Regions from separate parts of the Sporomusa aerivorans genome, predicted to be linked through region 1. Evidence: a T-box and tRNA genes for the amino acid it is inferred to sense, from the RefSeq annotation. Region 1 holds a T-box; the other regions hold tRNA genes.
What was found. The T-box of region 1 lies ahead of SATMO3_RS20385 (valine--tRNA ligase). A T-box ahead of a tRNA ligase gene usually reads a tRNA of that ligase, here a tRNA-Val.

Region 1 (8,088 bases):
AGGATATCAGTGTCCCCATACAGTGCCGTCAATGTGAAGACGCGCCTTGCGCCGAAGCCTGCCCGGAAAAAGCTATTGTACAGCGCGCCCAAACCATTTATGTGTTAGCTAATAAATGTGTAGGCTGCAAAAACTGTATCATGGCCTGTCCGATTGGGGCCGTGTATCTGACAAGGGTAGAGGAAAATCCCTGCCAAAAGACGGCCTATAAGTGTGATTTATGTATTGACGTAGAGGATGGGCCGCAATGTGTAAAAAAATGCCCGACCAAGGCATTATCGGTAATCCTGCCGGAAGCCATTAAAGCGAGTATAAAGGAAAGACGTGCCAACACGGTTAGAAATGCATAGCGTATTGTTGCCGGATTAAGCCTGGAAGCAAAGAAGAAAGCTGCGCCTCTGGGGAGTGACGCAGCTTTCTTAACGTAGTTTAATTATTGATTGGCGGCCAGCTTTTCGATCTTAACAGCACAAACCTTATATTCATAAGTCTTCGTTGTTTTGTCCAGGTTACTGCTGGTAAGTTCATTGGTCGGGGTAGCGAGATAATGGAAGGACATCCAGACAACTCCCGGCGGCACACGGTCTGTTACCCACGCTTTGGTCTGGACTTTGCCGCGGCGTGAGGCTACGCTGATAATTTCCTGATCCTGAATATCGAGCCGCTTGGCATCAACGGGATGAACCATAGCCTGCTCTTCGGAACGGAAGGAAGTAAGTGTTTTTGAATAACCAGGAGTAGTGATATTGTAATGGTAGAGTATCCGGCCGGTGCTTAGCAGGAACGGATACTCGGCATCCGGTTCTTCACCGGGCGGCTGATGCTCGATAGGCATAAAACGGGCAATACCGCAAGTAAATTTGCCTTTATCATGCAAGTATTGGGTGCCGGGATGGTTTTTGTCGGGAACCGGCCATTGCAGACCGCTTTCTTCAAGGCGATCAAAGGAGATACCTGCAAAAATAGGGCTAAGTGAGGCAATTTCATCCATAATCTCACTTGGATGATTATAGGACATCGGGTACCCCAGTCTGCTGGACAGTTCCGCCAGAATTTTCCAGTCGGGACGACTGTTGCCGATCGGGGATATAGCTTGCCGTACCCGTTGCACGCGGCGTTCCGTATTGGTAAAGGTGCCGTCTTTTTCGGCGAAGGAAGCCCCTGGCAGCACGACATCGGCTAATTTAGCCGTTTCGGTCAGGAATAGATTCTGGACAACAAGAAAATCCAGATGTTTAAGTGCTTTGCGCACATGATTGGCATCGCCGTCGGTCAGCACCGGATCTTCACCCATGATATACATGGCTTTCAATTCGCCGCTAATGGCTTTGTCGAACATATCGGGTATCATAAGTCCTACTTTACCGGACAGCTTTACGCCCCATGCCTTTTCAAATTTATCTTGAACCATCGGGAAATCGACTTTTTGGTAGCCTGGGTATACATTGGGCAGTGCTCCCATGTCGCAGGCTCCCTGCACGTTGTTTTGACCGCGCATCGGATTCAGACCTGCATTGGGTTTGCCAATGTTACCAGTCATTAAGGTAAGATTGGCCAAGCTCATAACATTATCTGTACCGCATACGTGTTCGGTAATCCCCAACGTGTAAAAAATCTGAGCCCGTTCAGCAGTACCATAAATTTCAGCGGCCTGCCGCAGCAGGTGTTCCGGTACGCCGGTAATATTTTCAACATATTCGGGGGTATATTTTTCCACAATCTCCGCAACTTGGTCAAAGCCGCTGGTGCATTCGTCAATAAAGCTCTTATCATGCCAGCCGGATTTGAGAATAATGTGCATAAGACCATTGATTAACGCGATATCCGTACCGGGCTTCAGGCGCAGCCACACATGCGCTTTGCCGGCCAGTTCGGTTTTACGCGGATCAGCTACCACAAGCTTGGCGCCATTGCGGAGAGCCTGGCGCATTTTTGCACCAATAACAGGATGGGCTTCTGTTGGATTGGCCCCAATAACAAACAGGACTTTACTATGAGGAATTTCATTAATAGAGTTAGTCATTGCCCCGGAACCGAATGAAGTAGCCAGACCGGCTACGGTAGGAGCGTGTCAGGTACGTGCGCAGTGATCAATATTATTGGTGCCGATCACTGCGCGCATAAATTTTTGCATTAGATAGTTATCTTCATTGACGCAACGGGCAGAACTAAGCGCTGCAAATGCGTCGGAGCCATGGGAGGCTTTTATTTCGCCAAACTTGCTGGCAATTAAGTCAAATGCTTCATCCCAGCTTGCTTCCACAAACTCGCCGTCTTTTTTGATGAGTGGAGTAGTCAGGCGCTCAGGGCTGTGAATATAATCAATGCCAAAACGTCCTTTTACACAGGTGAGACGACCATTTACCGGACTGGTTAAATTTGAGGTTACCCCAATTACTTTGTCGTCTTTGACGTTGAGGTCGAAATTACAGCCTACGCCGCAGAACGGGCAGGTTGTTTTAACTTTTTTATCAGGTAAGCCGGCATGGCGCATCGGCTTTTCCGTTAAAGCGCCTACCGGACAAGCCGATACACAGGTCCCGCAGAATAAGCAAGTGGACGAATCAACCAACGCTTCATCAAAGGCCGGAGCAACTTTGGTATCAAAACCCCGGTTTGTCCATTCCATGGTGTCGCAGCATTGAATTTCACGGCATACCCGGACACAGCGGCCACATAAAATGCATTTGTTGTTATCTCTGACAATAAATGGATTACTGTCATCGATGGCATATTTGCGCTGTTCACCGTGAAAACGGATTTCGCGTATGCCCAGAGTACTGGCGAGAGTTTGCAGCTCGCAATCTAGATTGCGCTGACAGGAAAGGCAATCTTGCGGATGGTTGGCTAGCAAAAGCTCAACAACACTTTTGCGGGCTTCCCGGATGACTGCCGAATTAGTGCGGACTATCAGTCCTTCTGTTGCCGGATAGGTACAGGCGGTAACCAGTCCTCTGGCGCCTTCGACTTCAACAACACAGACCCGGCACGCACCTTCGGGGGTTAGATCAGCAAGGTGGCACAATGTGGGAATACTGATTCCAGCCTTACTGGCTGCCTCAAGTACTGTACTTCCCTCAGCGGCTTCAATGATTTGACCGTCAATTGTTAGTCTGATCATTTCCTGGATTCACACTCCTTGTAGTAAATAATGATCTGAATACCTATATTGATATTCAATATGGTATTGCATGTAAGTTGGATTTGTATTTTAAATGATCGCTAAATTTTTATTTGCAAAAAAATTGCGATTTTTTACGGGACTGCAACAGAAAACTGCTGCTTGCTAGGAATAATATATTTTTTCTGACAGGAAGCCGGACAAAGCTTGACTTTCTTTTTACTGCGCATATTACCTCGTGTAATTTCTAAAATGCTTATTTACTGCAAGCTGCGTCCTTTTGCAGTGCGGCTGATTTGGCAGCGTTAGCATTGCGTAAATAACAGTACCAGTAGTAGGAGCCGACAAACAGCGCGCCACCGACAATATTGCCTAAGGTCACAGGTACTAAATTGCCAATGATTACCGACTCAAGATTTAACGCATCCAGTTTAACGCCCAATTTGCTGGCTTCAGCCAGAGCAGGTACCGACTTGGCTAATAAGCCGGCAGACAGATAATACATGTTGGCGATGCTATGTTCAAAGTTACTGGTAACAAACAGCATGATGGGAAAGAAAATGCCCCAAACCTTACCAACAATGTCTTTGGCCGAATAAGCCATCCAAACGGCCAGACAAACAAGCCAGTTACACATAATGCCACGGATAAAGGCCTCGTAGAAAGTCAGACTTACTTTTCCCAGCGCAATTTTAATAACATAGGCTCCGTGCAGTGAATTGTTAAGAGACCATAGATTGGATGCATACATGAAATAGACGATTAGCAAAGAACCAATCAGGTTTCCGCAATAGACCCAAAACCAGTTTTGCAGCATAGCGGCGACACTGACGCGTCTTTCCAGAACGCCAATGGTAATTAATACGTTACCAGTAAACAGTTCCGCGCCGCAGATAATTACCATCATTAGTCCTGTGGCAAATATGGCCCCGCTTAAAAAGCGGCCTAACCCAACGAGGGGTATGTCATGCGTAGCCATAGTGGAGCCCTCGGCACCGAACGCAATGTACGCACCGGCCAGCACTCCCAGCAATAACATCTTAGTTATGTCCATACTGGATTTTACACAGCCAATATCTAGTGTGTTTTGGGTAATTTCCTTAGGGGTACAGTAATTACTCATGATACATTCCTCCTTGAAAAAATTCGACGTAACCCTGTTTTTCCCTCCTTATTAGAGTTTGGTATAATAGTTTACTAAGTATATTGTAAAAACTGACCCAAAGAAGTGCTAACGCATTATTCTGAATGGCAAGAATATTATGCCGAAATGACTTGGATAATGCATGGTTGTTATAGCATGGTGTTGGTGAAATAAATCACGGTCCTGATGAATTGGATTGCTATACAGTGTAGCTGGTGAGGACAATGCAGTACAGTAAACTGCTGAAATCTTGACTTTGGTGGTTTTATCTATTACAATTATTCCAAATGTCTATTTACGAGATGGAGCGCTGGTTGAATTGAATAACTTGCAGGAGAGTCCCGGGCGGCGGAATACGATTACTCCGTTTATTCTGTCTGGCGGAAAAAGCCGGCGTATGGGTACCAACAAATCTTTTGTGCGCTTGGGTGATAAGCCTCTAATCGAGATTGTAGTGGAAAAGACGGCGGTAGCTTTTGCTGCGCGGCCTGTTATTATTACCAATCATCCTGGTGACTATGCGTATTTAGGCTGTGATATGATTGGCGATATTGTTAAAGATAAAGGTCCGCTTGGTGGAATACATTCCGGCTTGATCCACTCGCCAACTCCTTACATATTTGTTTTTGCCTGTGATATGCCGTTTATAGAAAAAAACTTTATTTACTATATGATGAACCGGTTGACTCAGGAAGACATTCTGATTCCTCATAATGGCGAAAGTGTGGAGCCTTTGCACGCCATCTATTCCAGGAACTGTTTGCCGGCTATTGAGGAACATCTGCATGAGGATCACCGTTGTGTACAGTCTTTTTTTAAAGATGTAAATGTTGCTTATGTCAGTCAGTCGGAAATGACCGAACTTAAATTATCTGATTTCTACTTTCTCAATTTAAACACGCTCGAAGATTTGGCCAAGGCTGAAAGCTATTTTAAAAGGTCCAACTAATGCTCCAAATCTTGACATCAGCTGTATCGATAGGTATAATGAAGCCACAATTATATATGCGAATAGTGAAGAATGGAAGAGTATGCTGTCGCATCTGTTTAGAGAGGGAGCCCTTGGCTGCAAGGCTTCTCAGAGCGTGAGCTGAAGGTCATCCAGGAGCTGCCCCGCTGAACTATAAGTAGGCGCGGCCGGTATGCCCCCGTTACGGCAACTGAGTGTCCGGCATGTATTATGCCGGAAAGCAAGGTGGTACCGCGGAAGTTAAGCCCTTTCGTCCTTATATGGACGAAAGGGCTTTATATATTACAGTGTAGCCAAGGAGGATTTATGGAACAAGAACAGACGAACAATATTTCAACAGTATATGACCCGCAGGCAGTCGAGGCCAAATGGTATAAATTCTGGGAGGACAACAGACTGTTTCATGCGAAGGTTGAGCAGGATAAAAAGCCGTTCAGCATTGTTATTCCGCCACCCAATGTTACCGGTCAGTTACATATGGGACATGCGCTTGACAACACGTTACAGGATATTCTTATTCGCTTTAAGCGTATGCAGGGCTATGATACACTTTGGATGCCTGGTACTGACCACGCCGGTATTGCCACGCAAATCAAAGTGGAAGAGGTGCTGGCGCAGGAAGGAAAAACCCGCTATGATCTGGGGCGTGAAACCTTCATTGACAGAGTATGGGACTGGAAAGCACAGTATGGCAACCGGATTATTAATCAGTTAAAACGTCTTGGTGCGTCCTGTGACTGGGAGCGCGAACGCTTTACCATGGATGAAGGCTGCTCACAGGCTGTGCGGGAAGTATTTGTGAGCCTGTATGAGCAAGGCCTTATTTATCAGGGCAACCGGATTACCAACTGGTGTCCGCGCTGTAATACGGCTCTTAGTGATATTGAAGTAGAGCACGAAGAAAAACCGGGTAATTTGTTTCATGTCCGCTATCCTGTGGAGGGAATGGCGGATGAATATGTAACTGTTGCCACTACACGGCCTGAAACTATCTTAGGCGATAGCGGCGTGGCTGTTCATCCGGAAGATGCCCGCTATAAGCATTTAATCGGGAAATTCTTGATTTTGCCGCTGATAGGACGTCGATTGCCGGTTGTGGCCGATGAATATGTTGATCCGTCATTCGGAACAGGGGCTGTTAAAGTAACGCCGGCACACGATCCCAATGACTTTGATATGGGGCAGAGACATCAGCTTGCTGAAATTGTTATCATGAATCCGGATGGAACCATGGCAGCCGATACTGGCAAGTATGCCGGTCTTGATCGTTATGAGTGCCGCAAGATATTGGTTAACGACTTAAAAGATCAGGGATACTTGGTCAAAATTGACGAACATACTCATTCTGTAGGCCATTGCCAACGCTGCAATACCACTGTTGAGCCACTGGTATCCAAGCAATGGTTTGTCAAAATGGAGCCCTTGGCCAAACCGGCGATAGAAGCGGTTACTTCCGGCGAAATCCAGTTCGTGCCTGAACGGTTTACAAAAATATATACCAATTGGCTGGACAATATCCGTGATTGGTGTATTTCACGCCAGATTTGGTGGGGTCACCGGATTCCTGCCTGGTATTGCCAGTGCGGGGAAGTTACCGTATCCCGGGAAGCGGTTATCGCCTGTCCCAAGTGTGGCGGCCATGTCGAACAGGATCCGGATGTGCTGGACACCTGGTTTAGTTCGGGACTGTGGCCGTTCTCGACCATGGGCTGGCCTCAGGAGACTGAAGAACTAAAACAATTTTACCCGACCAGTGTATTGGTTACCGGTTATGACATCATATTTTTCTGGGTAGCCCGGATGATTATGATGGGCCTTAAATTCCAGGGAGAAATCCCTTTCCGCCATGTATTTATTCATGGCCTGGTACGTGACAGTCAAGGTCGGAAAATGAGCAAGTCACTCGGTAATGGCATCGACCCGCTGGAGGTAATTGAAAAATACGGCGCTGATACACTGCGGTTCATGCTGGTGACAGGCAACACGCCCGGTAACGATATGCGCTTTTACTGGGAAAGGGTGGAATCCAGCCGGAATTTTGCCAATAAGATTTGGAATGCCTCCCGGTTTGTGCTTATGAATCTGGAAGGGTTCGACCCGGCGTTCACGCCGGACGAAAAAGCGTTTACCCTGGCAGACCGTTGGATATTGAGCCGCTACAATCAGACAATAGCCGAGGTTACCCGTAACCTGGAACGGTTTGAACTGGGCGAAGCCGCCCGTATGGTCTACGAGTTTATCTGGGATGAATTTTGCGATTGGTATATTGAACTGGCCAAAGGACGTCTTTATAATAAGACTGATGCTGAAAGCCGAAAAGTGGCTCAGTTTGTGCTGCGGCATGTTCTCGGTAACACGCTCAAGCTGCTGCATCCGTTTATGCCGTTTATAACCGAGGCCATCTGGCAAAGTCTGCCGCATGAAGGAATAAGCATAATGACTGCAGGCTGGCCGGCAGAGGATAATAAGTTAGCCAACCCGGACGATGAACAGCTAATGGCCGTGATTATGGAAGTAATCAAGGCGGTTCGCAATATGCGGGCTGAAGTTAATGTGCCGCCAGGCAAGAAGAGTGAGGTTATCCTTAAGATTGCCGCTAATGATCTTAAAGTACAACTGGAAGCCAATGCCGGCTATATCAAGACTTTGGCCGCGGCCGAACCCATAACCATACTTGCCGGTGCGGCAGATACTCCGGAGAATGCTATGACAGCCGTAGCCAGTGGCGTGGAGATTTACCTGCCTCTCAAGGGACTAATTGATGTCGAGAAAGAATCAGCCCGCCTGAATAAAGAGATGGATAATCTGGATAAAGAGCTTGCCCGGATTGCCGGCAAACTCAACAACCCGGGT
Region 2 (8,088 bases), 2.2 Mb from region 1:
TTAGAAGAGAGAAGGAATTATAATGGCAAACGTGATTGCGGCAATAGAAGCACTGGCAGATGCAGTTATCGCCAATAAAGAACGATTAACCGAGCTGGACGCGGTGATCGGCGATGCCGACCACGGCATAAATATGGCGCGGGGCTTTGAGGCAGTACGCGGCAAACTGGCCGCGGCTAATCCGGCTGATATTGGCGGCGCTCTAAAAATGATCGGCATGACACTCATATCAACAGTGGGCGGGGCCTCAGGGCCGCTGTACGGTACTGCTTTTATGCGGGCGGCTGCGGCTGTTCAGGGTAAAACCACTATTGATGCTGAAACTGCCGCAACCATGCTGAATGCAGTAATTGGCGGGGTTAAAGACCGGGGCAAGGCCGTCCGGGGTGAAAAGACAATGCTGGATGCGCTTGAGCCGGCCTATGAAGCCTTTGTGGAGCAGCTGAACCAGGGCCAAAGCTTGCTGGTGTGCCTGGAAGCGGCGACCGCGGCGGCAGAGCAAGGGGTTGAATACACTAAAACCATTATTGCTACCAAAGGCCGGGCCAGTTATCTGGGCGAGCGCAGCATCGGCCACCAGGACGCCGGTGCGACTTCTTCATATCTGATGCTGTCGGTGCTGACCGATTTTGCCAGGCAGCATAGCCAGGAGGCCTGACTATGGTTGGTATAGTAGTAGTGTCGCATAGCGCCAAAATTGCCGAAGGTATTTGTGAACTGGCAGGGCAAATGGCGGCTCCCGGTCAAAAGCTGATTGCCGCCGGGGGGATGGCTGACGGTGGTATCGGCACCGATGCCTTCAAGATTCAGGCGGCCATCGAAGCGGCTGATACCGGTGACGGCGTGCTTGTCATGGTTGATCTGGGCAGTGCCGTAATAAGCGCTGAACTGGCCGTCGAGATGCTGGCAGAGGATAGGAAAGAACGGGTGGTCATTGCCGACGCACCTATTCTTGAGGGGACGATTGCGGCCGCTGTCGACGCCTCGATCGGCCAACCGCTGGCCAGCGTCCAGGCTACAGCCCAAGGCGCCCGTGAACTGAAAAAACGCTAAGCGGTGCATAGCCATTACCAGACACGCTATTGGAGGAATACATTATGACCAAAATTGAATTGGAGCTGAAAAATGCAGCCGGGTTGCATGCCCGGCCGGCCGCTCTGTTTGTCCAGAAGGCATCCGGTTTTGCCAGCAAGATCACTGTTCAGGCCGGCGATAAAACGGCTGACGCCAAAAGTATTTTAGCCATCATGAGCCTGGGGCTGGGGCAGGGGGCTAAGTTCACAATAACAGCGGACGGTTCTGATGAAACTGCCTGCGTGGCGGCCTTGCAGGCTTTAATAGAAAGTAATTTTGGCGAGGGTTAACTATGGGAGAAATATTATACGGTAAAGGCGTTGTGCCGGGGATTGGCATCGCCAGAGCTAAGGTTTTGTCCGGTGATTTGTCCAGCCACTTGGCAGCCTATAAAGCCGGATCGCCCGCGGAGGAAGCGGCTATGCTCACCGCCGCCGTCGAGGAGGCCGCCGCAGAAATCCTCCGGCTTAAGGAAACGGCTCTGTCAGCCGGTGAGCAAGCGCAGGCTGATATTATGGATGCGCATTATGCTATGGTGAATGACCCGGGTTTGTCAGCCAGTATGTTTGGACGGGTTGCGCAGGCGGTTTCTGCACCGCAGGCAGCTCTGGCGGCAGCGGAAGAATACGCCGCATTGTTTGATGCAATGCCTGATCCGTATCTTAGGGAGCGGGCGGCAGATGTGCGCGATATCGGTCGGCGACTGGTGCGGCTGCTCCTGGGAACCGGCAAGACAGAATACGGCCAGGAGCCTGTCATAGTATGTGCTCAGGAAATAGAACCTTCGACGGCAGCCGGTATGCCGGCTGACCGGGTGCGCGGCATACTGCTGGGACAGGGCAGCACAACTTCCCATACAGTCATTATTGCCAAGGCCCGCGGTATACCGGCTGTTACCGGCCTGGGGGATGCTCTTGAGCATATTGCTGCCGGGATGCTGGTTGTTGTCGATGGCGGTACCGGCCAGGTTTTGCTTGACCCGGACCCGGCGCTGCTGGCTGAATATCAAGCCAAAGCCGAAGCCGAGGAGGAGCGGAAACGTCAGGATAGTGCCATGGCAGCTTTAACGGCGGTGACTGCTGACGGCCGTAAAGTGCAACTGGCGGCCAATGTTGGATCGCCTGCTGATATGCCGGCGGCGCTGGCGCAGGGGGCAGAAGGGGTCGGCCTGTTTAGAAGCGAGTTTTTATTTATGGGGCGGGATGTACCGCCGACAGAAGAGGAACAGTTTGCTGCCTATAAAGAGGTTGCCGAACAATGCGGCGGCCAGCTATGCGTTATCCGGACAATGGATATTGGCGGCGATAAGCCGCTGCATTACCTCAATATCAGCAAAGAGGAAAACCCCTTTTTGGGCTGGCGCGCTATTCGGATCAGTCTGGAGCGGCCTGACCTGTTTATGCCGCAGTTAAAAGCCATTTTGCGGGCCGGAGTTTACGGGAAAGTGGCCATTATGCTGCCCATGGTTATCAGTGCCGCCGAAATCAGGTCTGCGCGCCAGTGGGTGCAAAAAGCTGCGGGTGAGCTGGCCCAGGAGGGTAAGCGATTCGCTGCGGCTGTACCGCTTGGTATTATGGTGGAAACGCCGGCGGCTGCCGTCATTGCCCGGGATCTTGCGTCTGAATGTGATTTTTTCAGTATCGGCACCAACGATCTTGTGCAATATACGCTGGCTGTCGACAGAGGGAATCAGGCAGTCGGCGCGCTTTACAGCCACTTCCATCCGGCTGTGCTCAGACTTATCGCCGGTGTTGCAAAAGCAGGCCACGATCAGGGCATATGGGTGGGAATGTGCGGTGAAATGGCGGGGGATCCGCTGGCGGCCCCGCTTTTGACTGCTATGGGCTTTGATGAGCTTAGTATGAGCGCCCCGTCCATTCCCCGGGTTAAAGAGGTTATTCGTAAAATCAGACTGGAAGAAAGCCGGGAATTGCTGGATAAGGCGCTGGCGCTTACCGATGCCGGCGATGTTCGTGCTCTGATGCAGGAATTTAATTCTCCGGTTTGATAAGTATTGCACGCTGCAGGCCTGCCGTTCTTAAACAGACGGCAGGTCCGTTTTTTCCGAACGTTATTTAAATTATTAGTATAATCATTCGATTTTTATTGACAGTCGTAATAGGCTAGTGCTATGATAAACAAGGGAAAAAAGGGGAAAAACTAAATTAAGCTGTTGTAACTCATAGTCATTATGATATATGAAAAACTATAGGACTGGCTGTTATTTATACAGAACGGTTCGGAAAGCGAAGTGGTATCGTGATTGAACGCTATACTTACCCCGAGATGGGACGTATCTGGACAGATGAGAATGAGTTCCAGACAATGCTGGATATTGAGATTGCCGCATGTGAGGCCATGGCTAAATTAGGGCAGATTCCTGCTGAGGCCGTGCCTGTTATTAAGGAGAAGTCCAAGTTTTCCGTAGAACGTATTCGCGAAATTGAGAAGGAAACCCGCCATGATATTCTGGCTTTCCTGCAGGCTGTAGCCGAGAATGTCGGCGATCCGGCCAAATATATCCACATGGGCCTGACCTCCAGTGATGTTAAGGATACCGCTTTGGGCGTCATGATGAAACAAGCGGCAGATATTATTCTTGAAGATCTTGTAAAGTTCCGTGATGTTTTAAAACGCCGTGCCGCCGAACACAAATATACTGTTATGATTGGGCGTACGCACGGGATACATGCTGAGCCCCTTACGCTAGGTTTAAAATTTGCGCTGTGGCTTGATGAAACCGAACGCAATATCGAGCGGATGAAACGGGCCAAGGAAGCTGTAGCCATTGGTAAAATATCCGGTGCTGTCGGCACCTATGCCAATATCGACCCCTATATTGAAACCCATGTATGTCAGCAAATGGGGATAAAGGCGGCTAAACTGGCTACACAGGTTATTCAGCGTGACCGCCATGCTGAATTCCTGACAACACTGGCTATTGTGGCCGGCTCGTTAGATAAGTTTGCCACTGAAATTAGAAACTTGCAGCGGACCGATATCCGGGAGGCTGAAGAATATTTCCACCCTGGTCAAAAAGGATCCTCGGCTATGCCGCATAAACGCAACCCGATCACTTGTGAGCGGGTTAGCGGTCTGGCACGGGTGGTGCGCGGCAATGCCATGGCTGCTCTGGAAGATATGCCGCTCTGGCATGAACGGGATATTTCCCATTCTTCGGTAGAGCGTGTTATTTTGCCGGACAGCACCATTCTGGTTGATTATATGCTGCGGATCTTTACCGATATTATTGATCGCTTACTGGTTTATCCGGATGCCATGAAAGCAAATATTGAAAAAACCGGCGGGCTGATTTTCAGCCAGAGGGTACTTCTGAAACTGGTTGATAAAGGAGCTGTCCGGGAGGAAGCCTACCGTTGGGTACAGCGCAACGCGATGGCCAGATGGCTGGAGGGCGCTGACTTTAAGACCAACGTCATTGGCGACCCGGACATTAAGCAATACCTGACACCGGCAGAAATCGAAGAATGCTTTGAATACTCACATTATCTCAGACATGTAGATACTATCATGGCCCGGTTTGGTCTCTAGATTTTAGCAAATAAATAACCCAAACCCGGTCAGTAAAATAGCTGTTATGGAAAGGATTTGATTATATGTCGTCTGTAGTTGTCATTGGTACTCAGTGGGGGGACGAGGGAAAAGGCAAGATTGTTGACTTTTTGGCCGAAAAAGCCGATGTTGTTGTTCGTTATCAGGGCGGGAACAATGCCGGTCATACGGTAGTGGTCGACGGAACCGAGTTCAAATTGCATTTATTGCCGTCAGGCATACTATATTCGGGTAAGACATGCGTTGTCGGCAACGGTGTGGTAGTTGATCCGGCCGTTATGCTGAAAGAGCTTAAAGGTATGGAGGAAAAAGGAATTGATACCTCATCCCTGAAAGTCTCCAACCGTGCTCATGTTATTATGCCATACCACCGTTTGCTGGATGAAGTGGAGGAAGAGTCGCGGGGCGACCGCAAAATCGGTACAACCAAACGCGGTATCGGCCCCTGCTATATGGATAAAAACTCGCGGTCCGGTATCCGGATGGTTGACCTGATGGACGAAGAAGAATTCTGCTCCAAGCTCGAGTTTAATTTGGAGGCCAAAAACCATTTGCTCAAAGCTGTCTATGGTGTTGAAGGCTTCGACTATGAGCAAGTCAAACAGGAATACCTTGAATATGCCCGGCAGTTGAAGCCCTATGTGACCGATACGGCGGCTGTATTGCATGGCGCTATTAAGCGCGGCCAGAAAGTACTGTTTGAAGGCGCCCAGGCCACTTTGCTGGATCTGGACCATGGCACCTACCCTTATGTAACATCCTCCCATCCGATTGCGGGCGGCGCTTGCATCGGCGCCGGCGTCGGACCTACTCAGATCAATAAGGTTGTGGGCGTAGTTAAGGCCTATACAACAAGGGTCGGCGAAGGGCCTTTCCCCACTGAGCTTACCGATGAGGTCGGCCAAATCATTCGGGAACGGGGTCACGAGTATGGTACAACAACCGGCCGTCCCCGTCGCTGCGGCTGGATGGATGCCTGCGTTGTCCGGTATGCAGGTTATGTCAGTGGCATTGACTATATGGCAATTACCCGTCTGGATATTCTTGACGGTCTAAAAACCCTTAAAATTTGCACAGGCTACAAATATAAAGGGCAACTCTTGAATGAGTTCCCTGCCAGCCTCAAGGTGTTGGCACAGGTGGAACCTGTTTATGAAGAACTGCCGGGCTGGGAAGAGGCCACCAGCAACGTGAGAAGCTATGAAGATCTGCCGGCCAATGCCCGCCGGTACATCGAACGCTTAAGTGAGGTTGCTGAAATAAAGATTGGTATTGTTTCCGTTGGCCCGGGCCGGGAACAGACTATTATCTTAGCCGATATGTTTTAAGAGAGAGGTGGATTCCGTACCGCCTGTGACGGTACGGAATTCCTATTATGACTAGCAATATATACCAGAAAAATACTCATTGACAAGCTCGTGTCCATCTTGTATAATCATATCTTGTGAAGACGATCCACTAGCTCAGTCGGTAGAGCACCTGACTTTTAATCAGGGTGTCCCGCGTTCGAGTCGCGGGTGGATCACCACTTACATGGCCCGTTGGTCAAGCGGTTAAGACACCGCCCTTTCACGGCGGTATCAAGGGTTCGATTCCCTTACGGGTCACCAAATATAAGCAGAGAGCCAGGTCTTTGGGAGCTAGAGCGACGCAAAGACCTGTGCGAATCGCTTAGTTCTGAGCGTTAGCGAAGAACATTATCCAACTTCCGGGCGATTAGCTCAGCCGGGAGAGCGCCTGCCTTACAAGCAGGATGTCGGCAGTTCGATCCTGTCATCGCCCACCAAAAAATAAGAGTCTTCGATTGGTATCGAAGACTCTTATTTTTGTCCTTAGCAGGGCACCTTACGCCAAGAGTTTAGTGCAAACCGAGTTTTCTTAACAATAAGATTAAGTCGAAGTTTCGGAATTTTTATGCATCTCGGTAAGCAAAAATGACCATTCGGTAACGAAATAATGCATTTCGGGAATGGATTATGGAGTCAGGATGAAATTGTAAATTATAATAGTGTTAGGTGTGCCTGCAGGTGGGGAGAAGGCGCGTTTTTTAGTGAAAAAGGGAACGTGTCCTCTTAGAGTTCGGAATATTCCATAATTTATCTACCGCTTACCGGCAGCACATACTATAAGCTATATTTTGAAAGGAGTGTTTATCATGGCGGGCAAAAGCTACCCAAATCGCTGGCTGATAGCCTTAGCGGGAATCGTAATGCAGATTTGTCTTGGTACTGTGTATGGTTGGAGTGTTTTTACGAAGCCTTTAATGGCCGCCCACAACTGGAGTAACTCTGATGTTACCCTGACCTTTACTATCGCAATTGGCAGCTTAGCCATATCCAGTGCAGCCGGCGGTTATATTCTGGATACCAAAGGCGCCAGGATAGTAGCTACTATTGGCGGTCTGCTGTTTGGCCTGGGTACCCTTATTACTGGTTTCGGCGATCAGATTGGTTCGCTCACAGTAATCTATCTTGGTTATGGTCTTATTTGTGGACTTGGTCTTGGCTTTGGTTATATTACACCGATTGCTACTTTAGTCAAATGGTTTCCTGACAAGAGAGGCCTCATTACCGGTCTCGCCGTTATGGGTTTTGGGTTAGGATCATTAATGCTGACTATACTTTCGCCCGGGATGATTGCCAGTATGGGTACCGCTATGACATTCTACATTTTTGGCGGAATATTCCTGGTGGCTGTTACTGCTGCGGCTCAGCTGATGATTGAGCCACCGCCGGGGTATGTTCCCGCCGGCTGGACGCCGCCGGCAGGCGCTAAGGCTGCAGCGGGCATGACGTTAGGGGAAGCCGTCAGTTCAAAATACTTCTATCTGCTTTGGGCGATGCTGTTTATTAACATTACTGCCGGTATCGCCTTGATCTCTCAGGCGTCACCTATGGCCCAGGATCTTATGCCCAGTTCGATGAGCGCCGCAGACAAGGCAAAACAGGCCGGCGTTATCCTCGGAATATTTGCTATCGTCAATGGTATTGGCCGTTTATTTTGGGCTTCCGCTTCCGATAAGATAGGCCGGCGCACTGTGTTTTTCACTTTGTTCGCCACACAGGCGGTCGCCTTCTATTTCCTGTCGGCAACAAAAGATATGATGATGTTTACTGTTATTTGTTCCTATATCTACGCTTGCTACGGCGGCGGATTTGCCACCATGCCGGCCTATGCGGCCGATGTATTCGGCACCAAATATGTAGGCCGGATTTACGGCTGGATGCTGACTGCCTGGGGAGCCGCCGGTATTATGGGTCCTATGTTGTTTGCCCGTATTCGCCAGGCATCCGGCAACTACAGTGAAGCGCTCACAATTACCGCTGTAGCGTTAGCAGTCGCCTTAGTCCTGCCGCTGCTGGCCGCTCCGCCTAAGGAACAGCAGAACAACAAGGCCAAAACGGCTTAAGCTTAAAATGAATAATGAAACGCCACCCTACC
Region 3 (8,088 bases), 880 kb from region 1:
AGGCAGAATTTTTGCTTGGACAGGCGCGAGCCACATAGGAAATGCACCGGCATAATGCTCGATTAAAATCCCAATAAAACGTTCGATACTGCCGTAGGCTACCCTATGAATCATTACCGGGCGATGTTTCTGACCGTCTTCCCCCACATAGGTGAGGTCAAATTTCTCCGGCATTAGCATATCGAGCTGAATGGTGCCGCATTGCCAGGTTCGACCAATTGAATCTTTGAGATGGAAGTCAATTTTAGGGCCATAGAAGGCACCGTCGCCAGGATTAATTTTAAAAGGCATATTCAGCTCTTCCAATGCCTCCTGGAGCGCAGAGGTGGCTGTCTCCCAAACCTCGTCGGACCCCATGGCCTTTTCGGGCTTGGTGCTCAACTCAGCGTGATAAGACAGTCCAAATACGCTGTACACGGTATTAAAGAGTTCTATAACCTTTTTAATTTCCCCTTTAATCTGTGACGGCAGCATAAAAATATGCGAATCATCCTGGGTAAAGCTGCGTACCCGCATCAAGCCATGCAGGGCACCGGAAATTTCATGTCTGTGAACGAGACCTAATTCACAGGTACGGAGCGGAAAATCACGATAACTGTGATGTTGAGTACGGTATACCAAAATACCGCCGGGACAGTTCATCGGTTTTACAGCATAACCTTCATCATCAATCTTGGTAAAATACATATTCTGACGGTAATGATCCCAGTGGCCTGATTGTTGCCACAGCTTCTGGTGCAGGATAATTGGCGTTTTGATTTCCTGATAGCCGTATTTTACATGCAGTTTGCGCCAAAAGGCTTCCAGTTCATTGCGGATAACCATCCCTTTGGGATGGAAGAATGGAAAGCCCGGTCCCTCTTCCTGAATGCTGAAAAGATCCAGTTCACGGCCTAACTTGCGGTGATCACGTTTGGCCGCCTCCTCCATCATGGTGATATAAGCGTCTAAGTCAGCCTTTTTTTCAAAAGAAGTGCCATAAATCCGCTGCAGCATCTTTCTCTTTTCATCACCACGCCAGTAAGCGCCGGCAATACTTTGAAGTTTAATGGCCTTTACACGCCCGGTTGACTGAACATGCGGCCCGGCGCACAAATCAACAAACTCACCTTGTTTATAAATAGATATCTGTACATCTTCCGGCAGGTCACGAATTAATTCCTGCTTGTAAACTTCCCCTTGTTCGCCGAATAGTTTGATTGCTTCTTCGCGGCTGACTGTCATACGTGCCAACGGCAGGTTTTCCTTAACGATTTTTTCCATTTCGGCCTGAATTTGGACTAAATCTTCCGGAGTAAACGTGTGGGCGGTATCAAAATCATAGTAAAATCCATTGGCAATAGCCGGTCCAATGCCTAATTTGACATCACCATACAGGCGTTTTACAGCCTGGGCTAAAATATGCGAGGATGTATGGCGTAAAGCATCTCTTCCTTCGCTATCTTCAAAGGTCAGAAATTCAACTGCGGCGTCTTTTTCCAGTGTACCAGACAAATCGGTAACGTGCCCATCGACCTTAGCGATAAGCGCGGCTTTGGCCAAATTACGGCTAATGGATTCTGCGGCTTGCCCCAGTGTTGCTCCCTGCTCAACTTCACGTACTGCGCCATCTTTAAGCGTCATCTTAATTTTACTCATTTTCGGCAGCCTCCTTAACAAAAATAAAAAAACTCTCATTCCCTATAGGGACGAGAGTTTTATACCCGTGGTTCCACCCTGTTTGGCAAAAATGCCATCTCAGTTTTTGATAACGGGGAATACCCCGGCCAGGCTTACTTTTAAAATATTCAGCCAGGCAGTTTAGAGGGGGTAATTGTGTTTGGTTTGCGTTAAGATGTTTACAGCCTGTGACATCTTATCTCTGAAAACGCCTTACAAGACACCATCATGTCCTCAGCATTACTATTAAATCTCATGTTTGATTATCAAAAATTATATACAACTTTAATAATATTGTCAAGGTTATATCTCAGTGTGATTGGATTTTCCCGCGGGCATGCATAATTCGCAGCCCTCACATACGACAACCCGATCCTCGAATACGCATTTGATGGTTTCTAAAATATCTTTATCCCTGGACCGGTTAGCACTATGCACCATTATGTTCCGCGGCGCAATGGTGATCAGGGCGCTGATTAATAAATCCTCATAATTAAGCATATCAGCATCACCAGTTGTCGAATGGCTTCCCGGCAAATTATTTTCCAGATATTGATTATTGATAATTTTCCCGTGTGAGTCATAAATTTTGTACACGCTGGCAGCATTGATAACGACATGGGCTTCCTCCACCCGAGGTTCCTGTGCATCTACGAAATAGCGCAAAACCCGGATGAATTCCTTGTACTCCAATTCCATCATGAAATCATCGACAACTTTGTCAATGGCTTGGGACAACTGCAGGCGATAGTCTTTAAGGCGGAAATTTAAAAAGCCTTCAAGTACCAGTTCATAGTGATTGTCCAGATATTCCAAGATTCGTGAAAGTATGAGCCTGTACCTGGTTGCCGGACTAGCGCCGAGTATTTTAATGGCATTTGATTCCACAATGGAACGTTCATCCTGATTAAAATAAAAGTAGTTGTTAGTGACTATCTTATTAATAAGCCGGTTTTCTTCGTTATTAATAATCCAATCGGCAAGTATCTGCGATACGCTGTTTTTCAGCACATTTTTTATACGTTCATAGTTACGAAAAGATAATTCGCCGTCACTAATATTTAAGCCTAGAAAAGTATAGCCACCTTTATTCAGCTCTTCTATGACTACACGGAAGCCTTCTTGGGTCAGCGTTTTACAGTCGTGTTCCAACTTTTCCCTGATATTCCCGGTCGTTCCGTTCAGGCCGATCGAAAGTAACTTCACCACCCTCACTCCCTTCCCATATAGTATATGTTTAAGAGTTGATTTGCATACAATGAGGGTGATGCGGCGGGTTGCTTATTTAGTTTACCTCCAGCGACTGTTTGTTAATCGCCTCAAGCCATTCATCCCGGCCCTTTACTACAAATTTAATTACTTTATCCTTGATAGTAATTACTTTTAGCACATTAGGAATAATCAAAAAAGTCTTTTCGGGCAGTATTTCTTTAATATGCGTCAGCAGCACCTCATCCATGTATTTATTATTAATACTAAGTGCGTAACCGACGAATACCAAACGGTGATCAGTCAGATAGAGCGCACCGTTTAAGACATTGCCGTCACAGCTATAGCTGGCAAGACATTTTTTTAGAATGAGCTCTTCGTCTTCCAAAGGAAAGCTGTACATGACGCCCTCCCTTACACTTGCCGCGCGTCTTCAGGCACGACGAGAAATTCCACATCGGGATTGCGTTCCATGACCCATCTAAGCTGCCATTCGTTATTGATTAAAGCAACCGGCCTGTCCTTTATATCTTGTACCAGCAGGCCATTGTCCATATTTTTCAGGGACTTTACATCAAGATTTTCACCACTAAGCCATCTTGCTACTGAAAAAGGCAGCCTGTTCATGAGAATATCCACGCCATACTCGTGTTTTAGGCGGTATTCCAGCACTTCAAACTGTAAAGAACCAACAACGCCGATAATAAATGATTCTACGGCATAGTCAGGCTGGCGAAATACCTGAACCGCCCCTTCCTGCGTCAATTGGGTCATGCCTTTAACAAATTGTTTTCGCTTCATAGTATCTTTAGCTTGTACCCGGGCAAATTGCTCCGGCGGAAATACCGGGAAATCCTGGAACGTAAAAACAGAACCCTCCTGGCATAAGGTATCGCCAATGCCAAAGATTCCCGGATCAAATAAACCAACGATGTCTCCCGGGTAGGCTTCTTCAATAATAGTTCTTTCCTGGGCTAAAAACTGCTGCGGCTGGGCAAGCTTTATTGGCTTACCCGACTGGGCATGGTAAACAGTCATTCCACGCTCAAACTTTCCTGAGCATATTCGCATAAAGGCCAAGCGGTCCCTGTGTGCCGGATTCATATTGGCCTGAATTTTAAAGACAAAAGCGGAAAACATGTCGGCCTCCGGGGTAATCAGCCCTTCGGACGAGGCGCGAGGCATGGGCGGCGGCGCAAGTTCCAGGAAGTCTTCCAAAAACAGTCGAACCCCAAAGTTTGTCATGGCACTGCCAAAGAACATGGGGGTCAGTTCACCCCGGGCTACTTTCTCCAGAGAGAATTCTTCTCCGGCCATATCTAACAATGCAATATCATCACATAATGCCTGGTGGACCTCAGGGCCTAAAATTTCTTTAAAGGCCGGATCATCCACACTTCCTTGCGTTGACGGCAACGCCCATTGTCCATGAACTCCGCCCTTTTCAAACAGTTCAATCTGAGCCTGTTTACGAATATAAATACCGCTATAATTGCCATCTATGCCGATTGGCCAGTTCATCGGATAAGCCTGAATGCCAAGCACCTTTTCGATTTCTTCCATAAGTTCGAATGAATTACGGCCATATCGGTCCAATTTATTAACAAAAGTAAAGACCGGGATTCCCCGCTGTTTACAGACCTGAAAAAGTTTCTTTGTCTGATCTTCTACGCCTTTGGCCACGTCAATAAGCATGACTGCGCTGTCGGCAGCCATCAGGGTACGGTAGGTATCTTCACTAAAATCCTGGTGACCGGGAGTATCGAGGATATTAACCCGGTAATCATCATAGTCAAATTGCAATACACTGGAGGTTACCGAAATACCACGTTGTTTTTCAATCTCCATCCAGTCAGATACAGCATGTTTTTGCGCTTTTCTGGCCTTTACCGACCCGGCCAGGCGAATAGCGCCACCATAAAGAAGCAATTTTTCCGTTAAAGTTGTTTTACCGGCGTCCGGATGGGATATAATAGCAAAGGTACGGCGTTTGCTGATTTCGGGAGCAAAATTTGACATTACTGCCTCCTAAAGTTGATTATGTTAAATTATACAGCATAACTGCTTTGTTTACGGGAATAATCTAATTAAGACTAGTAGCACTAGTAGCCAGAGGGATCTTTACCGGCCACGCAAATACATGGAGGGATACTTATGAGTATACATATGAGCAAGCTGCCAGTCAAAAGGATTTGCATTGACGGGCAAACACTCTCTGAGGACGGCTTCTACGAGTTTACCGTAGATTGCGGCGCTGTGTACTTTGGGGCCGTTTATAATAATGAAGGTCAGCTCCAGGCAGTTGACCAGTATTTTTATAGTGAACGGTTTTCCCGTGACGATCTGGAAGGCGCCATGCAAGATGATCAGTTATATTCGGTTGACGATCGCGACTTTCCAGCAAAAGGCTATCTATTAAGCAAAAGCGTTGACGGCAAAGAATGGCTTAGATTTCATGCCGTTGTCCCTCGTGCTATCAGCCCGGATTACTTTTATAGCAAGTTTATCGGAGAATAATATTACTCATAACGTATACAATACAACAATTTAATATACACCATTAATTAACAGTAGTCAACGCTGCTTATTGCATCTAAATAGCCGTTAATTGCCAGAGATAACTAAAAAATACATTGACACAGCACAAACAGTTGCTATATAATCAATTTTGTGACAAAAAACATATCGCGGGGTGGAGCAGTTGGTAGCTCGTCGGGCTCATAACCCGAAGGTCACAGGTTCAAGTCCTGTCCCCGCAACCATGCTGGTGTAGCTCAGTTGGCAGAGCGTATCCTTGGTAAGGATAAGGTCACCGGTTCAATCCCGGTCACTAGCTCCATTTATATTTTTCATATGGCGGCGTAGCTCAGCTGGCTAGAGCATTCGGTTCATACCCGAAGTGTCCGGGGTTCAAATCCCTGCGCCGCCACCACAAAAACCTTGTCGATTATGACAAGGTTTTTTTTATCCGGCGACTTAGCTTCAACTTAACCCTATCTTAAGCTAAGTCGCCGGATAAAATTAAAAAGTTCACAGGGACATACCCCTGTGAACTTTAATGTTTTGTTGCTGGTGGGACTAACTGGACTCGAACCAGTGACCCCTACGATGTCAACGTAGTACTCTAACCAACTGAGCTATAGTCCCTTAACACATATGTAATTATATTGCGCTTAAACCAAAAAGTCAAGCACTTAAAATAAAATTAGTACAGAATATTATTGGCAATAACCAAACGCTGAATTTGATTTGTGCCTTCATAAATCTGCATGATTTTTGCGTCACGCATGTATTTTTCAGCCGGATATTCTTTGGAATAACCATAGCCGCCCAGCACCTGGACTGCGTCAACAGTGACTTTCATAGCCGTATCGGCAGCAAAGCATTTGGCAATTGCCGATTCCTTAGCATAGTTAACACCCTGATCTTTCAGCCAGCATGCTTTGTAAACCAGCAAGCGCGCAGCTTCAATCTGCATAGCCATATCGGCCAGCATCGCCTGCACAAGCTGGAAAGATGCAATTGGTTTATCAAATTGCACACGTTCTTTTGAATATTTGACTGCCAGCTCAAAAGCAGACTGTGCCAGACCTACTGAAACTGCACCAACAAAAGGCCGGGCCGCATCCAGTGTTTTCATGGCAATTTTGAATCCTTCCCCTTCCCGGCCAATGCGGTTAGCCATGGGGACCCGTACGTTATCCAGAATCAATTCGCAGGTGTTGGAGGCTCTTATGCCCATCTTTTCTTCTTCTTTACCTACCGAGAAGCCCGGAGTATTGCGATCCACAATAAAAGCTGTAAGCCCACGGATACCGGCAGTTTTACGCGTATTGGCGAAGATTACGTAAATATCGGCAATGCCGCCGTTAGTAATAAAACATTTAGTTCCGTTGATGACGTACTCATCGCCGTCTTTGACTGCCGTAGTAGCAACAGCGCCCGCATCGGAACCGGCTCCTGGTTCTGTGAGCGCAAATGCCGATAATTTACCGCTGTTTAAGACATTAAAAAATTTTTGTTTTTGCGCGTCGGTGCCTAGCAATACGACCGGGTAAGAAGCTAAAGCATTGGCAGCTGTTGTAGTGGCTACACCGGCACAACCTTTACCTAGTTCTTCATAAATTAAGGCAATAGACAGTGCATCAAGTCCGGGACCGTCATATTCTTCAGGAACTGTTAAATTGAGCAGGCCGGCTTCATCAAGTTTTTTCCACAGAGCAGGTGGAACCACACCTTCTTTATCCATTTCTAATGCATGAGGCGTGATTTCTTTAGCAACAAATTCATTTACCATTTTTTGCAGATCCAATTGATCGGGAGTAAAGTTAAAATCCATGCTTTGCCTCCTTGATATATTAGCATGATACCAAAAAATTCTAATGATAAGTATACCGCATAATGTTTTTTTTGTTAACACTTAATTACAAAAAAAATAAAAAAATACTTTATTTTAACAGTAATTTAGCACCAACTGCAAGTAAGACCAAGCCAAATAATTGCGTTGGAGTACAGGCGATGCGGTCAAGTCCAAATCCACCAAAATAATCAATGATAATAGCTGTCAGTACCTGACCGACAATAATTGCAGTGGTGGCATTAGCCACACCAACGCCAGGAATACTTGCGGCCACTAAGTAAATGATAGCTACGCCGATAATACCTCCCAGCAAAGTGTACCAGGGAGCCTCCTGCCATGCATATAAATTTCCTTTACCCATTTTAAAAAGAAACAACAATACTAACACCAGAACGGTCCCGGTTACGTGTACGATAAAAGTAGCCTCCAAAAGACCGGTTACTTTGCTCAGTGAAGTATTGAGCGAGCCTTGTACTGCCATTAAAACCCCCGAGATAAAAGCCAAAACCAGTGGCAACATTTCGCCGGATATTAAATTCAAGCTAACACGCCCCCGTATAGTAGTCAAATTATATGTGTAGTATAGTACTTAGTTCCAGCTAATATTCCCAAGAAATTAACGTATAAAAAAAATCAGGCTTCAGCCTGATTTTTTAATCAACTATATATACGGTTACTCTTTGAACGCCAAAATTTAATGCATCGCTGCGACTGTCAAAAGCTAAATCAATTCTGTTACCTTTAATCGCACTCCCGATATCGTCAGCAATTGCGTAGCCATAACCTTTGATATATAACCGGGTTCCTAAAGGTATAACTGACGGATCAACAGCGGCCAGCCCTCTGCGCAGAAGATTTCC
Region 4 (8,088 bases), 1.4 Mb from region 1:
TCCATGTTTGGTGTTGGCGGTGGTATTGTCGTTCTGGGGATTTTACTATTTGCCGTAGGAGCCAGGCCTGCTTTTATGAAAAAAAACTGCCAGATGATACAAAAAAATGAAGATAAAAGCTAACTTATGTCATATTCTATGTAAATTTGGCAGGAGTTAGCTTTTTCTATGGTAAATATTATACGATATATAAATATAGGTTAAAATGGTATAAGGAAGGGTAGCAAAGGCGCTATCCAGTTTATTGCTGAACTTATTACAGTGGCTGTATTGGTTGTTGGCAACAGGAACTAAGCCGCTGTCACATGATACCGTTTAATGCTATTCAAGTAAAAACAGATGGGACAATGGTGTCCCTGTCCCTTTATTATGTCGAAAGGCGGGATTATATCGTGACAACATTGTTAAATCAAACGCGGGCAATTAACCAGTTACTACAAAAATCAGAGAAAGTGGATTATGGTAAGGTTGCCGAACTTCTTAGCGGGTGCATGGCAGCTAATGTGTATTTGGTTGACAGAGAAGGCAGCATTCTAGGATATGCCCTATACGACGGATTTGGCTGCGACCTTATACTGGATGACGTTCTTGAACAAGGCAAGTTCCCGGAAGAATATATGAAGGTACTGAAAAACGTGCGTGAAACTACCAGCAATATTCGTCTCAAAGACGGTTGCTGCGTGTTTAGTGAAGACCTTAAATGCCCTGTTGAGGAAAAGTACAGCCTGGTAGTCCCGGTAGTTGGGATTGGTAAACGACTGGGATCTTTATTGATTGCCAAGTTTCACGCAGAGTTTAACGAAAGTGATTTAGTGCTGGCCGAGTATGGCGCCACCATGCTGGGCATGGATATGCTGCGGGGCCGGATGGATAAGATGGAAGACGACACCCGCAAGAGAACCACAGTTCAGGTGGCGCTAAGTACGCTATCTTATTCTGAGATCGAAGCGGCCACTAACATCCTGCAGGAACTCGACGGCGATGAAAATCTGATTGTGGCCAGCAAAATAGCAGACCGTGTCGGCATTACCCGTTCAGTTATTGTAAACGCACTAAGAAAACTTGAGAGTGCCGGCGTGATTGAGTCTAAGTCGCTTGGTATGAAAGGCACGTTTATCAAAATTCTTAATGAACATTTGCTTGAAGAAATCAATAAGAAAAAACACTAAAAATTTCGTCGGCGTACAGCAAAAAAAAATTGACATGGGGAAGGGAAGCCTTGACAAAGGTTTCCCTTACATTGGTTGAGCTCCCGTGTTTTTCCGGATGTAGCCGTTGCAGTCATTTTTTGATTAGGTGCAGAATCATTGCAGGATACAATTTATAACTAAGAATCATAGTCCATAACTTCCCTGGTTATGGTTTTTTTCTAGTAGTATGTACTTGAGTAATTTACAATGACGTTCCACCTACGACACTACATGAAAGAACTCAATTTTAGCGGCAGCTTACTGCCGTTCGCGGAGTGTATATTAAGCGGAGGGAATAATGGATGGTTGCTGAGCTTAAAGCAATTGTGTTATGCAACGAAGTGAATTTAAATAAGATAGCCCAGCACTTTGGGATCAACCGTAAATTTAAATGGGAAGATTCTTTGGTATTAAGGCTGGATCATTTACAGGGGATTGTGAATGATACAACACAGAAGCTTGTATATTTGTTTTATTTTGGCAGTATGGTATTTATCAACTTCCAACACCATGAAATCATGGATGTTGTGAAATATCTAAAGAAAATTGAACCGGAAATAAATGAAAGCTGCTCTTTTATCTACGAAGACGACTATAAAATAGAAGTAGATTCAGTTGAAGCACCGGCAATTAACAATGACTATATGATTGTGAACAGCTATAGCGAATATCAGTTGGAGATTGTTGCGACCATTCTGGCAAAGTCAGTTTCGCTGGAGAAGAGTGAAACAGAAGTCGATTCCCTGCTGGATCGGATAGAGAATGTCGTGAACAATCTCAATCGGGGTGAACTGGGTGTTTCTGATGAAGATTTAGCGAAAATGTCAGCCAGTATCCTTAGATTCAAGCTCAATGCTATTTCGTATTTAATGATTTTGGATAATCCGGAAATAACCTGGACCAATGAAGAGGCATCGGCCTTGAATGACGAACTGTCTGTATTGTTCGAGCTCAAAGACCGTTATGAAAAAATCCGGCACAAGACCGAGACGCTCATGGATATTACTGAAGCATTTTCCAACCTGGTTCACGCCAAACGGGGAACAAGACTGGAATGGGCCATTATTATATTAATCGTGATAGAGATTATTCTGTCATTGTATGAAATGTTTTTCCACTAAGACAAATAAAACGGCGGCAACTTACAATAAATGTAAGCTGCCGCCGTTTTATTTGAGGTCATTTAATCCTAGCCGGCGGCGTGTCGCTGACGATCAGCTGCAATTAAGCAACCGGTTATTGACAGGCAATGTAAAGGTGGATAGCCGGTTAAGATCTGGAAAATTACAGCTAATTTATATTGACGTAACCAAAGATTGTAGATACAATATATTGTATCATGATGTTTTGAACATACAAAATGTTGTATTATATCAGGGGGTTACAGGATGAAATTATCAGAAAATGCTATAAAGGTTCTTGAAAAAAGATATCTGATAAAGGATGAAAATGGCCGGTTACTGGAAGATGCTGACGGAATGTTTCACAGAGTTGCCAAAGCTGTTGCCAGTGCGGATGCTCCGTATGTTTCGGCAGCAGAACTACAGGTACTTGAGAATGAATTCTACGACTTGATGTCCAATCTCGAGTTTTTGCCGAATTCACCCACGCTAATGAATGCCGGCCGGCCTTTGGGACAGTTGAGTGCCTGCTTTGTGCTGCCAATTGAAGACACTATGGAAGATATATTTGAGACGGTAAAGAATGCTGCATTGATTCATAAAAGCGGTGGCGGAACAGGTTTTAGTTTTTCCAGATTAAGGCCTAAAGGCGCGGCGGTAAATTCAACTGGCGGGGTTGCCAGCGGTCCTATTAGTTTTATGAAAGTCTTTAACGCCGCTACCGAGGCGGTAAAGCAGGGAGGCACTCGCAGGGGGGCTAATATGGGAATCCTGCGTGTCGATCACCCGGATATCCTTGATTTCATTACCGCTAAAAAGGACAATGCCGATATTACCAACTTTAATATTAGTGTTGGCCTCACCGAAGAGTTTATGAAGGCGGTGGCCGAGAACAAGGACTATGATCTGATCGATCCGCATCAAAGCCGTGTTGTAAAACAGTTGAATGCCAGAGAAGTATTTGACACTGTTGTAGATATGGCCTGGAAGAACGGGGAACCCGGTATACTGTTTCTTGACAGGCTGAACAAGGCTAATGCGACGCCGGCACTGGGAGAGTTTGAAAGTACCAACCCCTGTGGGGAACAGCCGCTCTTACCTTATGAATCCTGCAATCTTGGCTCTATCAATTTGAGCCTGATGACAAAACTTACCGATAAGGGACCTGTTGCCGACTTTGAACGTATAGGCGCCATCGTAAAGAAAGCGGTTCATTTTCTGGATAATGTTATTGATATCAATAAATATCCGTTACCGGAAATAGAAACAACGACAAAGGGAACCCGGAAAATTGGCCTGGGAGTTATGGGCTGGGCCGATATGCTCTACCAACTGAACATTCCTTATAATTCAGAGCAGGCTTTGGCCCTGGCAGAGAGAATAATGAATTTCATTCAGGAGCAATCCAGAAAAGCATCTATGGAACTGGCGGAGAGAAAGGGCGTATTTTTACACTTTGACAAAAGCATCTATAAAAAACAGGGAATTGAGGTACGCAACGCAACGACTACAACAATTGCTCCAACCGGAACATTGAGTATTATTGCCGGCGTTTCCAGCGGTATTGAACCTTTATTTGCATTATCTTATATCAGAAATGTCATGGATAATGACGAGCTAATTGAAACAAATCCGATATTTGAACAAGTTTCTGTAAGGCAGGGTTTCTACACCAAGGCATTAATGCGGATGATTGCCCAAAAGGGGACCATACAAGGCCTGGAGGAAATACCGGCGGCAATTCAGAAAACTTTTGTTACCGCACATGATATTTCCCCGGAATGGCACGTAAAAATGCAGGCGACTTTTCAAAAGTATACCGACAATGCGGTTTCGAAAACGGTAAACCTGTGCAACAAGGCGACAAAAGAAGACGTTAAGAATGTATTTACCTTAGCGTATGAGACCGGCTGTAAAGGGGTAACTATTTACCGGGATGGCAGCCGGGATATGCAGGTGCTTAATATCGGTAAAGTTAACGGCAAAGAGACAGTTGAAGCAGGAAGTGTAATGCCGGAGGAAAAACAAGCTTTTTTCTCACCAAGACCCAGACCGGAAATTACAACCGGCTTTACTGAAAAAGTCAAAATCGGATGTGGCACTATATTCATCACTGTAAACTATGATCAGCATGGAATATGCGAGGTCTTTACCAATACCGGACGCGCCGGCGGCTGCCCGTCTCAATCCGAGGCGACGGCAAGACTCGTGTCGATTGCTTTGCGTGCCGGTATAGATGCCAACTCTATCATTGATCAGTTAAAGGGTATCCGGTGCCATTCAACAATCAGACAAAAAGATTTGAAAGTGTTGTCATGCCCTGATGCTATTGGTAAGGTTATTGAAAAAGTAATGAAACTCCAGAATGGTGATGCATTGGCAACGCAGGCTGCTACTACGGTGACCGGTAATGACTGTCCTGAATGCGGTAAGACGGTTGAACATGAAGGCGGTTGTGTTATTTGCCGGCATTGCGGCTTCAGCAAATGTGGCTAATTAAATTTGACACTGAGTGCACCTGTTAAGGCGAAGATCAAACTGTTGACTTCTGGAAGAAAGGAGGGGTGATTCTTGGGTGACAAGGCTGAGATTTTGGCAGAATTTCAACGCGCACGCATGAATGAGGAAGCGGTCAGCGTAGAAAGAGTGTATTTTTATAAAACAGACAGAAAAGTTAATCCGCAGCAAGAGGAACCCTTCTTTATTTCCCTGGGGGAGCTGCCTGTCTTGATATCGGCTCCCCATGCCGTCAGGCATTACCGGCAAAAGAAGATTAAGATGTCAGATCAGTTTACCGGAGCTACTGCTTTCCTTTTACACAGACTGACGGACTGTCACGTACTGGCAACCGCCAAGTTGTATGGCGGTGATCCTAATGTCGACAACCCTTGTATCTACAAAAACAAAATAGCCGAAATCTGTCAACGGGAAAAGGTGAAATTGGTTCTAGACATTCATGGGGCTGCCCGTGAGCACGATTTTGATGTGGATTTAGGTACTGACGACGGTAGGACCCTTCTCGGCAAGAACAAAATACTGACATTGCTCGAACGCAGCTTTCAGGACTTTGGACTGCACAGAATCTCTCGTGATCATTTCGCCGCCAGTGGCTCTAACACTATTGCGAATTACGTGGGCCGCGAACTAAAAATCCCCGCAGTGCAGCTAGAGATAAACAAACAATTCCGGGTGCCAGGCCAAAACCCGCAAGGCTTTCACCGGCTGTTGGGCGCATTGGTTTCAAGTGTTAAAGAACTGGCGCGGTAGACAATAAAATGTCGTAAATATCGTAAAAAAACAGGTTGCCCGTGTTGACAATAATATGTTTCTCTGGTATAGTATGAATTCCGGGGACGCGGGAGTGGCGGAATTGGCAGACGCACCAGACTTAGGATCTGGCGGGTGACCGTGGGGGTTCAAGTCCCTTCTCCCGCACCATTTAAGCATAAGCAGAGAGCCTAAGAAAACGAGCCGAAAGGCGAAGATTGATTAGTGCGAATCGCTTAGTTCTGAGCGTCAGCGATAAGCAGAGAGCCCAAGAAAGCGAGCCGAAAGGCGAAGATTGATTGGTACGAATCGCTTAGTTCTGAGCGGTAGCGAAGAACATCCTTATAATATATACACGCCGGAGTGACGTAATTGGCAGACGTAGCAGACTCAAAATCTGCCGGGGGCAACCCCGTGTCGGTTCGAGTCCGACCTCCGGCACCATATAAGCAGAGAGTCCAAGAAAGCGAGCCGAAAGGCGAAGGTTGATTGGTACGAATCGCTTAGTTCTGAGCGGTAGCGATAAGCAGAGAGTCCAAGAAAGCGAGCCGAAAGGCGAAGGGTTGATTGGTACGAATCGCTTAGTTCTGAGCGGTAGCGAAGAACATCCTATATATAATACCGGGGCGTGGCTCAGTTTGGTAGAGTACCTGGCTTGGGACCAGGGGGTCGCAGGTTCGAATCCTGCCGCTCCGACCAATTTGCAATCTTGGTATTGACAAATTGATGACTGATTGATAGAATTGTAATTCCTGTGGGGCTATAGCTCAGTTGGTTAGAGCGCTACGTTGACATCGTAGAGGTCTCGTGTTCGAGTCACGATAGCCCCACCAACCAAGAAATAACAGTTGACATAGTGTGTGTAGATATGATAATCTATATAAGTCGCGTCAAGCGGCGATGTCGATTGTGACCGTTCCCTGAAAACTGAACAATGTAAGTAATGCATCATAAAAAGCCAGATGTGCGGTGGTTTTTTTAAAACCACGTCAATGAATTAACGGATGCGGAAGTAGCTCAGCGGTAGAGCATCGCCTTGCCAAGGCGAGGGTCGCGAGTTCGAATCTCGTTTTCCGCTCCAAAAGATATTAAGAGCCAACAAATGGCTTCAATAAATAAAACTTTATTGGAGAGTTTGATCCTGGCTCAGGACGAACGCTGGCGGCGTGCCTAACACATGCAAGTCGAACGGAGTATTCATTTATGGATACTTAGTGGCGAACGGGTGAGTAACGCGTAGACAACCTGCCTCTAAACTGGGGACAACACCGCGAAAGTGGTGCTAATACCGAATGTGGTAACTTGGTTGCATGACTGAGTTAAGAAAGGTGGCCTCTATATATAAGCTACCGTTTAGAGATGGGTCTGCGTCTGATTAGCTAGTTGGTGAGGTAATGGCTCACCAAGGCGACGATCAGTAGCCGGTCTGAGAGGATGAACGGCCACACTGGGACTGAGACACGGCCCAGACTCCTACGGGAGGCAGCAGTGGGGAATCTTCCGCAATGGACGAAAGTCTGACGGAGCAACGCCGCGTGAGTGAAGAAGGTTTTCGGATCGTAAAGCTCTGTCGTTTGGGACGAACGTATCTTGTGTAAATAATGCAAGGTAATGACGGTACCAAAGGAGGAAGCCACGGCTAACTACGTGCCAGCAGCCGCGGTAATACGTAGGTGGCAAGCGTTGTCCGGAATTATTGGGCGTAAAGGGCGTGTAGGTGGATCTTTAAGTCTTGTGTCTAAGTGCGGAGCTCAACTCCGTATGGGCGCAGGAAACTGGGGATCTTGAGTGCAGGAGAGGAAAGTGGAATTCCCAGTGTAGCGGTGAAATGCGTAGATATTGGGAGGAACACCAGTGGCGAAGGCGACTTTCTGGACTGTGTCTGACACTGAGGCGCGAAAGCCAGGGGAGCGAACGGGATTAGATACCCCGGTAGTCCTGGCCGTAAACGATGGGTACTAGGTGTAGGAGGTATCGACCCCTCCTGTGCCGGAGTTAACGCAATAAGTACCCCGCCTGGGGAGTACGGCCGCAAGGTTGAAACTCAAAGGAATTGACGGGGGCCCGCACAAGCGGTGGAGTATGTGGTTTAATTCGACGCAACGCGAAGAACCTTACCAGGGCTTGACATTGAGTGAAAAACTAAGAGATTAGTTCCTCCCTTCGGGGACACGAAAACAGGTGGTGCATGGCTGTCGTCAGCTCGTGTCGTGAGATGTTGGGTTAAGTCCCGCAACGAGCGCAACCCTTATCCTTTGTTGCCAGCACGTTATGGTGGGAACTCAAGGGAGACTGCCGCAGACAATGCGGAGGAAGGCGGGGATGACGTCAAGTCATCATGCCCCTTATGTCCTGGGCTACACACGTACTACAATGGGCTTAAACAAAGCGAAGCAAGCCTGCGAAGGTAAGCGAAACGCATAAACAAGCTCTCAGTTCGGATCGGAGGCTGCAACTCGCCTCCGTGAAGTCGGAATCGCTAGTAATCGCAGGTCAGCATACTGCGGTGA

Region 2: it has a tRNA-Val gene. The T-box ahead of SATMO3_RS20385 (valine--tRNA ligase) is inferred to sense a tRNA for this amino acid. The anticodon was not compared.
Region 3: it has a tRNA-Val gene. The T-box ahead of SATMO3_RS20385 (valine--tRNA ligase) is inferred to sense a tRNA for this amino acid. The anticodon was not compared.
Region 4: it has a tRNA-Val gene. The T-box ahead of SATMO3_RS20385 (valine--tRNA ligase) is inferred to sense a tRNA for this amino acid. The anticodon was not compared.

What each region holds. Positions count from the first base shown of each region.
Region 1 covers NZ_CP156926.1:4,207,901-4,215,988, reverse strand. Annotated here, with positions in the region: gene SATMO3_RS20405 (4Fe-4S dicluster domain-containing protein) at 1-350, shown strand, start outside; gene fdhF (formate dehydrogenase subunit alpha) at 434-3,121, opposite strand; gene SATMO3_RS20395 (formate/nitrite transporter family protein) at 3,378-4,244, opposite strand; gene SATMO3_RS20390 (molybdenum cofactor guanylyltransferase) at 4,585-5,214, shown strand; T-box leader at 5,274-5,496, shown strand; gene SATMO3_RS20385 (valine--tRNA ligase) at 5,542-8,088, shown strand, end outside.
Region 2 covers NZ_CP156926.1:6,427,013-6,435,100, reverse strand. Annotated here, with positions in the region: gene dhaK (dihydroxyacetone kinase subunit DhaK) at 1-4, shown strand, start outside; gene dhaL (dihydroxyacetone kinase subunit DhaL) at 20-658, shown strand; gene dhaM (dihydroxyacetone kinase phosphoryl donor subunit DhaM) at 661-1,053, shown strand; gene SATMO3_RS30840 (HPr family phosphocarrier protein) at 1,098-1,364, shown strand; gene ptsP (phosphoenolpyruvate--protein phosphotransferase) at 1,367-3,082, shown strand; gene purB (adenylosuccinate lyase) at 3,334-4,626, shown strand; gene SATMO3_RS30825 (adenylosuccinate synthase) at 4,692-5,975, shown strand; tRNA gene SATMO3_RS30820 (tRNA-Lys) at 6,100-6,175, shown strand; tRNA gene SATMO3_RS30815 (tRNA-Glu) at 6,183-6,257, shown strand; tRNA gene SATMO3_RS30810 (tRNA-Val) at 6,358-6,433, shown strand; gene SATMO3_RS30805 (OFA family MFS transporter) at 6,803-8,056, shown strand; gene SATMO3_RS30800 (cache domain-containing protein) at 8,084-8,088, opposite strand, start outside.
Region 3 covers NZ_CP156926.1:3,326,692-3,334,779, reverse strand. Annotated here, with positions in the region: gene thrS (threonine--tRNA ligase) at 1-1,638, opposite strand, end outside; gene ytxC (sporulation protein YtxC) at 1,963-2,865, opposite strand; gene SATMO3_RS15800 (GRAM domain-containing protein) at 2,945-3,271, opposite strand; gene SATMO3_RS15795 (peptide chain release factor 3) at 3,283-4,887, opposite strand; gene SATMO3_RS15790 (hypothetical protein) at 5,023-5,385, shown strand; tRNA gene SATMO3_RS15785 (tRNA-Met) at 5,555-5,630, shown strand; tRNA gene SATMO3_RS15780 (tRNA-Thr) at 5,632-5,707, shown strand; tRNA gene SATMO3_RS15775 (tRNA-Met) at 5,724-5,800, shown strand; tRNA gene SATMO3_RS15770 (tRNA-Val) at 5,939-6,015, opposite strand; gene SATMO3_RS15765 (acyl-CoA dehydrogenase family protein) at 6,074-7,207, opposite strand; gene SATMO3_RS15760 (DMT family transporter) at 7,317-7,769, opposite strand; gene SATMO3_RS15755 (3D domain-containing protein) at 7,882-8,088, opposite strand, start outside.
Region 4 covers NZ_CP156926.1:5,572,551-5,580,638, reverse strand. Annotated here, with positions in the region: gene SATMO3_RS26610 (MFS transporter) at 1-123, shown strand, start outside; gene codY (GTP-sensing pleiotropic transcriptional regulator CodY) at 393-1,169, shown strand; gene SATMO3_RS26600 (RMD1 family protein) at 1,493-2,311, shown strand; gene SATMO3_RS26595 (vitamin B12-dependent ribonucleotide reductase) at 2,579-4,807, shown strand; gene SATMO3_RS26590 (hypothetical protein) at 4,883-5,578, shown strand; tRNA gene SATMO3_RS26585 (tRNA-Leu) at 5,667-5,749, shown strand; tRNA gene SATMO3_RS26580 (tRNA-Leu) at 5,936-6,022, shown strand; tRNA gene SATMO3_RS26575 (tRNA-Pro) at 6,201-6,277, shown strand; tRNA gene SATMO3_RS26570 (tRNA-Val) at 6,335-6,411, shown strand; tRNA gene SATMO3_RS26565 (tRNA-Gly) at 6,585-6,659, shown strand; rRNA gene SATMO3_RS26560 (16S ribosomal RNA) at 6,702-8,088, shown strand, end outside.